3 regions of the Halomonas sp. 3A7M genome follow, and region 1 is predicted to be linked to each of the others. Evidence: predicted binding sites of a transcription regulator. Region 1 holds the regulator's gene; each other region holds the start of a gene.
The links. Region 1 encodes LexA, which represses DNA repair genes until DNA is damaged. Its sites were predicted from a motif close to TACTGTNTANNTANACAGTA; they were not measured.
Positions count from the first base shown of each region.

Region 2: a site for LexA is predicted at 1,483-1,502, ahead of INT19_RS17265 (LexA family protein). Genes of this name have one in related genera too.
Region 3: a site for LexA is predicted at 2,544-2,563, ahead of INT19_RS16280 (LexA family protein). Genes of this name have one in related genera too.

Region 1 covers NZ_JABUZD010000113.1:33,830-37,809, reverse strand. The annotation lists gene purU (formyltetrahydrofolate deformylase) at 58-912, shown strand; gene INT19_RS09860 (energy-coupling factor ABC transporter permease) at 998-1,669, shown strand; gene lexA (transcriptional repressor LexA) at 1,727-2,404, opposite strand; gene INT19_RS09850 (TetR/AcrR family transcriptional regulator) at 2,739-3,416, shown strand; gene INT19_RS09845 (L,D-transpeptidase family protein) at 3,394-3,915, shown strand.
Region 2 covers NZ_JABUZD010000169.1:146,056-150,035, reverse strand. The annotation lists gene INT19_RS17275 (patatin-like phospholipase family protein) at 1-206, opposite strand, end outside; gene INT19_RS17270 (alpha/beta fold hydrolase) at 241-1,119, opposite strand; gene INT19_RS17265 (LexA family protein) at 1,525-2,013, shown strand; gene INT19_RS17260 (Y-family DNA polymerase) at 2,010-3,356, shown strand; gene INT19_RS17255 (sodium-dependent transporter) at 3,318-3,980, opposite strand, start outside.
Region 3 covers NZ_JABUZD010000166.1:39,747-43,726, reverse strand. The annotation lists gene INT19_RS16290 (sodium ion-translocating decarboxylase subunit beta) at 1-1,305, shown strand, start outside; gene INT19_RS16285 (IMPACT family protein) at 1,422-2,048, opposite strand; gene INT19_RS16280 (LexA family protein) at 2,076-2,474, opposite strand; gene ccmA (cytochrome c biogenesis heme-transporting ATPase CcmA) at 2,735-3,355, shown strand; gene ccmB (heme exporter protein CcmB) at 3,404-3,980, shown strand, end outside.

The DNA of each region.
Region 1 (3,980 bases):
TACCGCTGGTAGGTGCTTGTCGAACGTGCCGTTAAAATATGTCAAGAGTGTTTATTTATGTCTCATTATTACCGTTTGGTGGTTTCTTGCCCTGATCAAGTGGGCATTGTGGCGCGTGTCTCAAGCTTTATTGCTCAACAAGGTGGTTCTATCACTGAAGCAAGTCAGCACTCTGATCTTGAGACCGGCCGATTCTTCATGCGATACGAAATTTTGGCAGATTCGTTGGGTATGTCGGCGGAGGCGTTACGTAGTGCGTTTGAGCCGGTGGCTAAAGCCTTCAATATGCAGTGGTCGCTCGTCGATACTCAAAAGCGTAGGCGTGTGGTGTTGATGGTGTCGCGGGAGTCTCACTGCCTGGTTGATCTGCTTTATCGTTGGCAGGCTGGGGAGCTTGATTGCGATATTGTCGGGGTTATTTCAAATCATGAGGATATGCGATCACTCACTGAGTGGTATGGCATTCCTTACCATCATGTGCCCGTAGATCCTGATAACAAGCAGGCTGCTTTCGAGCAGGTGCAAGCGCAGATTGATAGCGCAAGGGCTGACTGCGTTGTGCTGGCACGTTACATGCAAATTTTGCCACCTTCGCTCTGCTCGCGTTACGCGGGACGGGTGATTAACATCCACCACAGTTTCTTACCCTCTTTTGCCGGTGCTAAGCCCTACCATCAAGCTTACCAGCGTGGCGTTAAGCTAATCGGAGCTACCTGTCACTATGTCACTGAAGAACTGGATGCTGGGCCGATTATTGAACAAGATATTCATCGGGTAAGTCATTGCCATACGCCAACGGATCTCGTGCGCTTTGGGCGCGATGTCGAAAAAGCGGTATTGGCGCGTGGTTTACGATGGCATTTAGAAGACCGGGTATTAATCCATGGCAATAAGACCGTGGTGTTCAGCTGATCATGTTGTTTAGATACGCAGCGTTTTTAGTCAATTCGAGTTTACAGCTGGCTTGTCGTTAGCTGACGGGTAGATAGGGGCATCCATGTCTTTCGCGCAAAGTGTTTTAGCTCCCTGGGCATTGTTGCTGACGTGGTTGGTATCGTTGAGCGTACTTGCGTGGATGATATGGCTGCGCCCTTGGCGAGTGCTGATAGGCGATGTGGCTCTTCAGCATCGGTGGTTAGCCGCGACGCTCGCTGTGGTGTTGATGTGGCAACTGCGTGCTCAGGCAGTCGATTGGTTAACCCTGCACTTAGTCTTCACCGTCTTAATGACGTTGGTATTCAAAATGCCTCTCGCATTAATCAGCAATGTGCTGATTAATGTTGCGATGTCAGCCATTGGCCGTAACGAATGGGCGTTACTAGGCGCTAATGTGTTGGTAACCGGCATTGTACCTGCGGTCATTACCGGTCTGGTATGGCGATGGGTAGACCGGCGCCTGCCGGATAACTTGATGATCTTTTTATTCGTATGCGGCTTTTTTGGCGCAGCGCTGGCAACACTGGCAGGAGGGTTGTCGGCGGTCTTGCTAATCATGGTGGCGGGTACCGACTCTGAAGCTGTGTACTTAGCCCAAGAGTATGCGCGCTTCTTACCCCTGTTAATGCCCTCCGAGGCTTTTATCACAGGGATGTTACTCAGTATTTTATTGGTGTATCACCCGAGTTGGGTAGCTACGTTTAATGACCGTCGCTATATAGACTCTCAGTAAGCGTGAAAGCCGGTAAGGCATCTAACGATTGCCTCACCGGTATTCATAGTGGCTCGCTTATCCCAGTGCTTGGCCGTTACCGCCACGTATGACACCAACTCCCACCCCTTCAATATCCAACTGCTGCGTACGTAGGTCAATTTCTATGGGCGCAAAGTCGCTGTTTTCAGCAATCAGTGTCACCGTATGGCCCTGTCGTTTAAAGCGTTTTACAGTGACTTCATCTTCTAGCCTTGCCACCACAATCTGGCCATCACGAACCCGGTCGGTGCGATGCACGGCAAGAAGGTCGCCTTCCAGTATGCCAACATCCTTCATTGACAAGCCTCGCACCCGAAGAAGGTAATCCGCTTTGGGGGTAAAATATTCAGCGGGGAGTGGGCAATAACGATCAATGTGTTCCGCTGCTAGAATCGGGCTTCCTGCGGCCACCTCTCCGATGACTGGTAAGCCATTCGGTAGCGGTTCTACGTTGGCGGCAGGCGCTGTTGCTGATACATCACTGATATCCTGCGGTTCCTGATTAGGCAGTCGAATCCCCCGCGAGGTATTGCGAATGATGCGGATGGCACCTTTACGCTCAAGCGCTCGTAAATGCTCTTCAGCAGCGTTAGGAGAACGAAAGCCTAGCGCTTTGGCAATTTCTGCGCGGGTCGGTGGATAGCCAAATTCAGACATCGTTTTAACAATAAAATCAAAAACATGCTGTTGACGGGCAGTAAGTGGACGCGACATAACAAACTCCAAAAAATTGAACAAGACAGTGGCTACATGTCGGCTTAAACAGTATGTGGTTAAGTATACAGTATGTTGCTCTGTCCAGTACATGCAAGAGCGCTTGCAATGGCAGTCGCTGTGGTAAGTACATCAGAATTAGAGGGAGAGTGATGAATTTGGAAATGCTGCAATCTCAACGGCAAACTCGATAGCGTCATTCGGTAGGTGTTTGAATATGTGTCCAAGGCGCTTTTTTGCGTTGGGCAAAAAGCTAAAGATAAGTGATTGAGCCAAATAGCGTTATGGCATAGTATTTAACGATGTTTTAAACACTCGTTTTCTGGAGGGCGCTATGGCGCAATCTGATACGGTAACACGTATCCTCGATACCGCTGAGGTGCTGTTTGCCGAGCGTGGTTTTGCCGAAACATCGCTACGCAATATCACCAGTAAAGCGCGGGTTAATTTGGCGGCTGTCAATTACCACTTTGGTTCTAAAAAGGCGCTTATCCAAGCGGTGTTTGCGCGCTATTTAGACCCCTTCTCGCAACGTTTTCATACGGCGCTTGATGAGCTGGAAGCGCAGTACAACGGTGATGTGATTCCGCTTGAAGTGCTGTTGGAAACAATGGCAAGCACGGTGTTGGCAGTGCCAGCTGAGCGCAATAGCCTGAAGGTGTTTATGCGTCTGCTAGGGTTGGCGTATAGTCAGGCACAAGGGCATTTACGCCGTTATATCCAACAGCAGTACGGAGACGTGTTTACCCGCTTTACTGAGCTGGTGCGCCAGGCAACGCCAGATTTACCTGATGCTGAGCGTTTTTGGCGACTGCATTTCATGCTGGGCACCGTGATTTTTACGCTGTCGGGTTTAGATGCGCTGCGTGACATTGCCGCGAAAGACTATAATGAGCAAGTAACCGTCAGGGATTTGGTAAGACGTTTACGCCCTGTCGTGGTTGCTGCCATGAATGCTCCGCTACCGCCTGCTGCTGATGAAGGACATTATGCGAACGCCCACGCTAGCTGAACTACCCCCGCAGAATGGTGGTTGGATAGAAATCAATATCAAACACCAGCAGCTATGCTGGTGGCAAGGGCTTACGCTGCAGTACACGTGCGCTGTGTCCACCGGTGAGAAAGGCGTAGGGCAGCAGGAAGGCAGTGGTCAAACCCCTCTGGGATGGCATTATATCCGCGCATCGATAGGTGGCGGTTTAGCTGATAATGCTGTTTTTCGGGGGCGACGGTGGACTGGGGAGGTGTTTACGTCGGCGCTTGCGGCGGAATTCCCTCATCGTGATTGGATATTAACGCGCATTTTGTGGCTCTGTGGTTTAGAGAGAGGAGTGAATCGCGGCGGGGATGTCGACACTCAGCGTCGCTTTATCTACCTTCATGGCACGCCACCTGATCAACCGATGGGTGTGGCTGCTTCACATGGGTGTATTCGGTTGCGCAATGACGATCTGCTTTATCTTTTTGAGCATGCGCCGCCGGGCACACCTGTTTGGCTTCATAATGGCTAAGCGTAGGCAGCTTATTATTGATTTTTTGACACGAGAGATTGATCAACTAAAATTGACGGCCCTTT
Region 2 (3,980 bases), on a different contig from region 1:
GCATAGATACCAGCAATTAGCGCGCCCATAGAGCAACCGGCAATCGAAATTATCTCGAAGCCGCGCGCTTCTAATGCTTCGATAACACCGATATGGGCATAGCCCCTTGCCCCTCCACTCCCTAATACCAGCGCAACCTTATTACCGCCATTCAAGCCGCTGCTTGCCACAGGTGCTTTAACAACATGCGCTACTTTTTTCTTCATCGTCATCTTCCTAACGCGAGCAATCAGGTACCCGCTACGCTTGCTGACTGATTGTGCTGGCCACGCGATGAACCGATTGTGGCTCAAGGTGCAGATGATGGCCACCCGCGAGTACATGGCGCGTTAACTGTGGTACTGCTTGGCGCGCTTTTGCTGCCCAATCCCGTTCGCCTAAAATACCTCGCTCCCCCTCTATCAATAGCACCGGGGCTTGAATCTCCGCCAGTAGCGCCAACACCTGCTGGGGCGTAAAGCGCACCAAAGAAGGCTTTAGTAAACGGCTATCCGTGCGCATTTGCACATGCCCATCGGCAGTGGCCTGGGTGTTACGCTCGACAAGTGGCGTGGCGGTGATGCTGTCCAGCGGCGTGACACCTCCGGCTACCCGCGCGGCAACTGCACTCTCAACATCGGGATAACGAGGAGGACGGGAAAGCGGCCGCCGATAGGCCACTAGCCCTTTGCGTAGTTGGCTGGCAGTCTCTTCGGCAGGTGTGTTTAGCGCTCCTAAGCCATCTAACAGAATTAGCTTATCTACCCGCTCAGGCAGCGCTGCCGAGACTAGGCAAGCCACGGCTGCCCCCATCGAGTGAGCAAGTAGCGTCGCCTTTTCGATCTCTAATGACTCCATGGTATCCAGCACGTCCTGGGTATAGTCCCATAGTGCATAGTCGCTTCCTGCAGGCGCATGAGCCGAATGCCCGTGACCGCGGAAGTCGATCGCCACAATGCGAATATCCAGTGCTTTCACCAATAGCGGCGCCAGCCGACTGAAGCTCGCCGCGTTGTCTAGCCAACCATGCAGTGCCACCCAAGTAGGCGCAGTGCTACGCCCCCAGCTAAGCGCCGCCAGCCGACCATTCGCCAGGGAAAGCGGCTGCGCAGCGGTACCGACGTGGGTCGATTCATTCATAAGCAGGATCTCTTAAAAGCCGGATAACCAAGCAATGTCATATACGTCAGATGACGCTCTAAGGCGTAAACGTTACCATGCTAAGCGCAGCGCATCTGCCGCTTTTATGCAGATAACGCTTGCGTGCTGCAACTACTGCGAAATGCTCTTAACGATGATGACCAACAGGAAAATGACTATGAAACCACGTCGTGACACCCGTGCTCGCAACCTTGTGTTCTTGATTACCGTGATCAGTGCGTTGGTGGTTGGCCTGTGGCTTGCTCGCTAAGCCAATAGCACCCGCTGAGCCAGTAGCCCCCAGACTCCCAGCGTTGAGCATCGCTTGCAATTTCTCCTTCATGAATAAATACTGCTTATAAATACTGTATATAAACACACTACTTATTCATGAGGATGTCGACGATGCCGTCCCAACCCGCCGCTTTAAAAACAGCCACGTTTACAACGAGCACATTTCCAACAACGATGGTCGCGACAGCCCTGCCGTTAACCTCTCAGCCGTTGCCATTTCCAACGTTATACGGCCGCGCTGGGTTTAGCGGCTTCCCTTCACCTGCTCAAGATTACGAACCACGCACGTTAGATCTCAATGAGCGACTGATTAAACATCCCAACCACACGTTTTACCTCACCGCCGCGGGCGACAGCATGGAAGGCTGGGGGATATTCGAAGGTGATTTGCTGGTGGTAGATCGCAGCATACCGCCCCGCTTAGGGCATATCCTGGTCGCCATGTTTGAAGAGGAAGTACTGATAAAGCGTTATGCGCTCTATCAAGGCACACCACACCTCTGCTCGGCACATCCCCACTATCCACCGCTGCCGTTAGAAGAGGCAAACTGCCAGCTATGGGGGGTGGTGCGCGCCGTGGTGCATGAGTATTTGCCATGATTGGCCTTGTTGATGCCAATAATTTTTATGTTTCCTGCGAGCGTGTTTTTAAGCCCGCGCTTGAAGGCAAACCCGTGGGCGTGATGTCGAATAACGATGGCTGTGTGATCGCCCGCTCGGCCGAAATGAAAGCCTTGGAAATCCCCATGGGCACTCCCGCTTTCCAACTGGAAGGTTTGCGCCGACGGGGAGAGATTCACTTACTGTCATCAAACTACGAGCTGTATGGCGACATGTCCGCACGACTCGCCCAGCTACTGCGGGATGCCTGTCCAGACGTCGCGCCTTACTCTATTGATGAAATGTTTATCTACCTGGATGGCTTCAGCGACACTCAATGCCAAGCGCTCGGGGAAGTTGTCCGCCGCCGTGTTCGCCGCTATTTAGGGCTACCTGTATGCGTAGGGCTGGCACCTACCCATACGCTAGCCAAGCTCGCTAACCACGTTGCCAAACAGCAGCCTCACTACCAAGGCGTCTGCCTACTCACTGCCAACAGCCCGACCACTACGGCGCTGCTTAAACAGCTGCCGGTGAATGACGTATGGGGCGTCGGCAGACGCCTAGCAGAACGGCTTGCGGTGAGTGGTATTCGCACGGCGTGGCAGTTGCGGGAGTGCGACCCAAAGCAACTTCGCAAACGATTTTCAGTGGTGCTTGCGCGTACAGCGCTAGAGCTACGTGGCACCTCATGCTTGGAAATGAACGCATTAGAAGAGCCGCGTCAGCGTATTATGACGTCACGCTCTTTTGGCCAAGCAACCGGCGTAAAAGCGGAATTGCACGCAGCGCTGCGCCGCCATGCTCAGCGCAGTGCCGAAAAACTGCGCCAGCAGAAAAGCCTTACCCGCGCCGTATTGCTATTTCTAAACACCAACCGCCATCGTAAAGACCAGCCTCAGCTTTCACCTAGCGCGATGATTCCCCTGGCATCGCCAAGCGACGATACCCGCATCATTTTAGAAGCCGTGCGCGAAGGGTTGGAACAGATGTATCGGCCGGGTTTTCAGTTTATGAAAGCCGGTGTCATGCTATTGGACTTAGTCGATGCACAGCAGTATCAGCTTTCGCTGTTGCAGCCTTCACATAAAGCGCACCCGCACTTGATGAACGCCGTTGACGCCATTAATCAGCGCATGGGGCAAGGCACGATTCGCTTTGGAATGACAGAGGCGGAAGCACCGTGGCAGTTGCGCTGTGCACACCGCTCTAACCGTTATACCACCTGCTGGGACGAACTCATGGAGGCAGGCACTCACCCTGGCGCCATTGCAGCTGCCAGGGTGAAGCGTGAACAACAGCGGCTAGCGCGAGCGCAGCGCTTGGCGCAACCGCGGGCTTAGGGTCTCCCCCACTGCGACCATGACCACCAAAACCGCTAGCAGCCACGGCCAATGCACCGCGAACGAAACTTGGTAAAGCCCCAAGGCATCAGCAAAGATAACCAAAATACCCAACGGACTAACGTAGCGCACCATGATTAACCACAGCGTATAAGGTAGTGGTGCAAGTCCCAGCTCGTCACGGAATGTTTCACTCTTGAGCACAAAGCCCGCCAGTACCACAGAGCCCAGTCCACCCAGCGGCATCATCCAGCGCGAGGTTAAATAGTCCAGCCAATCAAAGAAGGTTTTGCCCGCCAGGGTCCAGTCAGCACCCAGGTTAAACGACAGCATCGCCAGTGTGCTGATCAGCCATAGCACGATGCCCGTCGCCCAAGAGGCAGACTTACGGGTCATGCCTTTGTTATCGCATAACCACGACACCGTGGCTTCCACCATCGAAATAGACGAGGTCAGCGCCGCCATCGAGAGCATCAAGAAAAACAGAATGCCAAATAGCGTGCCCATTGGCATCGCCTGGAAGGCCAGCGGCAAGCTCATAAAGATAAGCCCCGGCCCTTCACCAGGATTCATACCGTTAGCAAAAATGACCGGGAAGATCGCCAACCCCGCCATTAGTGCAAC
Region 3 (3,980 bases), on a different contig from region 1:
TTATGGGAGGGCTCGGGGCTTTATAACCTTGAGCTTGGTCAGGCGGCCATGATTTTGGTAGGGCTTGGGCTGCTCTATCTTGCCATTCACAAGAAGTTTGAGCCGTTGCTGCTGGTGCCAATTGGGTTTGGCGGCATTCTTGCCAATATCCCTGAGGCGGGCTTGGCAATCTCAGCGCTCGATCAAGCGATTGAGGTGGCAAAACCTGCTGTGCTGCAGCAGATAGCTTCCGTACTGGGGGCTACCCTTGATCCATTAAGTGGTGTAGAAGCTTGGCGAGAGTCGCTTAAAGCGATTGCCCACGACGCAGCGGCTCCCGATCAATTACGTGCGGCAAAGGATATTGCGGTTGGCGTAGGTTATAGCGATGGGATGCTCTATAACTTCTATAAAGTAGCGATTGCCTCTGGTATTGCGCCACTGATTATCTTTATGGGCGTGGGGGCCATGACCGACTTCGGCCCGTTACTGGCTAACCCGCGGACGCTCTTTTTAGGCGCGGCTGCTCAGTTTGGCATTTTTGCCACACTGTTTGGTGCTGTGATGCTGACCTCGCTGGGGGTGATGGACTTTTCCCTTAATCAAGCGGCCGCCATTGGTATTATCGGCGGTGCTGATGGTCCAACGTCTATTTATGTATCAAGCGTATTGGCTCCTGAGTTGCTGGGTGCTATCGCAGTAGCGGCGTACGCCTACATGGCGCTGGTGCCGCTGATTCAACCGCCGATTATGCGCCTGCTGACCACGCAGAAAGAGCGTCAAATTAAGATGACGCAGCTGCGTCCGGTATCCAAGCTGGAAAAGATCGTTTTCCCGCTGATGCTATTGATTGCCGTCGCGCTTTTCCTACCTGATGCAGCGCCGCTGTTAGGGATGTTCTGCTTTGGTAACTTGATGCGTGAGTGCGGTGTGGTTGAGCGCTTATCGGATACAGCGCAAAACGCTCTGATCAATATCGTGACGATTATCTTAGGGCTATCGGTTGGTTCCAAGCTGATGGCAGATAGCTTTCTGGCATTCGAAACGCTGGGTATCTTGGGCCTGGGTATTGTGGCGTTTGGTATTGGCACGGCCGCAGGCGTGTTGATGGCGAAGCTGATGAACCTGGTCAGCAAAATGCCGATTAATCCGCTGATTGGTGCCGCAGGTGTTTCGGCAGTGCCGATGGCCGCGCGAGTGGCTAATAAGGTTGGCTTGGAGTCGAACCCGCATAACTTCCTGCTAATGCATGCCATGGGTCCTAATGTGGCAGGTGTTATCGGTTCTGCTGTTGCGGCGGGTGTGATGATTAAATACTTAGGTTAAAACCCGCTAGCAGTGCCATTGCGCAGTTATCGTTACGTAATGGTTAGCGACTAAAACGCGACTTACCGAGCAATTGCTCGCGTAAGTCGCGTTTTTTTGTCAGCGATATAATAATCTTATTGTGGCGGCACTTTTTGAATATCGAGGGCTGTCTTTAGACGATTTTCAAGCGTAGTGAAATTTAAGGCCTCATCTCTTGGCCAGCCAATCGTGAGGCATACGCCGTTGCCATCGTACTCTGCCTGTTGGACGGGAATTTTCTGCTCGTCACACCAAGCGCGCGCGACGGCTTCATGGGCAAAGTTGACACGCAGCTGGTAGTTATCCCGTTCGACGACTTCGCGGGTAGGTAATGTTTCAATCCCGGCGTTAACCGACTGTGCGTAAGCTCGGGCGAGTCCACCCGTGCCCAACTTGGTGCCGCCAAAGTAACGAATCACCACACAGCCTATTTCACCCATCTGGCTGCCGAGCAAAGCTTGATACATGGGCCTGCCGGCTGTGCCGCCGGGTTCGCCGTCATCAGAGAACCCTATGTGCGTTTGTTCACCAGGAGGGCCAGCAATAAAGGCCGTGCAGTGATGACTTGCGTTGGGGTGAGCGGTTTTTGCTGCCTGTAGCATTGCATGATAGTCAGCTGTGTTGGGTGCATGGCATATCCACGTGAGGAAGCGACTTTTTTCAACCTCAATTTCAGCGGTATGCCATGTGGCGGATGCTAGGTCTGGAACTCGGTAACGCAATCGATGCTCCCTAAAGCGGGTGGCGAATTAGTGGTGCCGAGTGTTGTTAGCGCCATGCTCGACGCCCATCACCATTCCCAGCACTTGAATATCACAATTATGCAGGAAGACGGCAGGCATGGCTGCATCTTCGGGCCATAAGTGAACGCCAAGCCGACTAATGGAAAGTTGCTTTAGGGCAACTTCTCGCTGGTTTATCGTCGCGATAGCGGTTTCTTGATGGCTACCTTGTTGATAGCGGCGAATAATGATGACATCGCCATCGAATAGATTGCATTCACGCATTCTGTTGCCGCGCACGCGAAGCGCATACGTGTTGCGCCGTGTTACACGAGGCGCCGAATAAGCAGGGCGTCCTGTATTCGACGTCGTTTGAGATAGCGCATGTTGAGTTATGTTCAAGGGTGTTGGCATTGTCATCGTCATGCAGTTTTCTCCAATGCAGCGCCCGCTCCCTAGGCGTGTAATTGAGCAGATTGCTGTGTTTATAATCGGTAGTGTTTTTTCATACAGTATTTGTAGTATAGACCTGTTTTTGCATACAGTGCTAGTGCTCTGCATTGTCTATTGTTCTTAAGCGAAGATTGGTTGAAGTGTGATGCGACCCCTGACCGCAGAGAGCGACTGGCGAGAAAGGGGCTTTCCGTGTAGAGTTCGACGCAAAATCTACGTGCCTGGAGATATCCTTGAGCCTCTGCCTACAAGCCCGACAGCTAGCCTGTGAACGCGATGATCGTTGGCTGTTTGAGGGGCTAGATCTTGATATTCAACGTGGTGAAATAGTGCGCATTGAAGGCCCTAACGGGAGCGGAAAAACGACACTGTTGAAAATTCTCTCAGGCCAGTTGAGCGACTACCATGGCGACATTTATTGGAATGGCGACTCAATGCGCGAGGTGCGTGAACATTTTCTCGCCAATCTACTCTATTTAGGGCATGCCCCTGGCATAAAAGCGGGGCTTTCTCCGCTGGAAAACTTAGCGTGGTACCAAGCGCTTAGCGGCGAAAAAGGCGACGATTACCAGCGTGAAGAAGCGCTGGCACAGGTTGGGCTTAGTGGCTTTGAAGATGTACCCGCAGGACAGCTTTCCGCTGGGCAGCAGCGGCGAATTGCCCTTGCGAGACTGACGCTTACTAAGCGGGCTTTGTGGGTCCTGGATGAACCTTTTACAGCCATTGATCGCCATGGAGTGGCAGCACTAGAAGCGCAGCTTGTTGCGCATGCCAACGCGGGAGGCTGTGTCTTAGTGACGACACATCATGAGTTAACCGCATCATCCGTGCTTAGGCGCGTTCAACTGGGGTAGAAGGAGACAGCGTTGCCAAGCTCACACGCCACGACAGGCATCCCAGAAATGTCGATGCATGCGCCTTCCGGTGGGCTCATGGTTGCCATTAGTGCCACCTTTAAGCGAGATCTAACGCTGTTGCTACGTCGTCGTGGTGAAGTGCTTAACCCATTGGTGTTCTTTGCCTTGGTGATTACGCTCTTTCCGATCGGCATTTCACCTGATCCCCAGTTACTGGCAGAAATAGCGCCTGGGTTGCTGTGGGTGGCGGCATTGCTGGCGGCATTGCTTTCTCTGGATAGTCTGTTCCGGAGCGACTACGACGACGGCAGTTTGGAGCAGCTACTGTTAGCCCCTCAGCCGCTGGCGGCGCTTAGCCTTGCCAAAGTTGCTGTTCACTGGCTGCTGACAGGACTGCCTTTGGCACTTATGGCGCCGATTTTAGGTATCATGTTGGCACTTCCTGCCGGTAGTTACATGGTTTTAGCGCTATCGCTGGCATTGGGAACCGCAAGCCTCAGCTTGATTGGTGCCATTGGCGCCGCGCTGACCGTCGGATTAGCTCGCGGCGGTGTATTGCTGTCACTGCTGGTGCTGCCGCTCTATATTCCAGTGCTTATTTTTGGCGCTGGCGCCGTGCAGG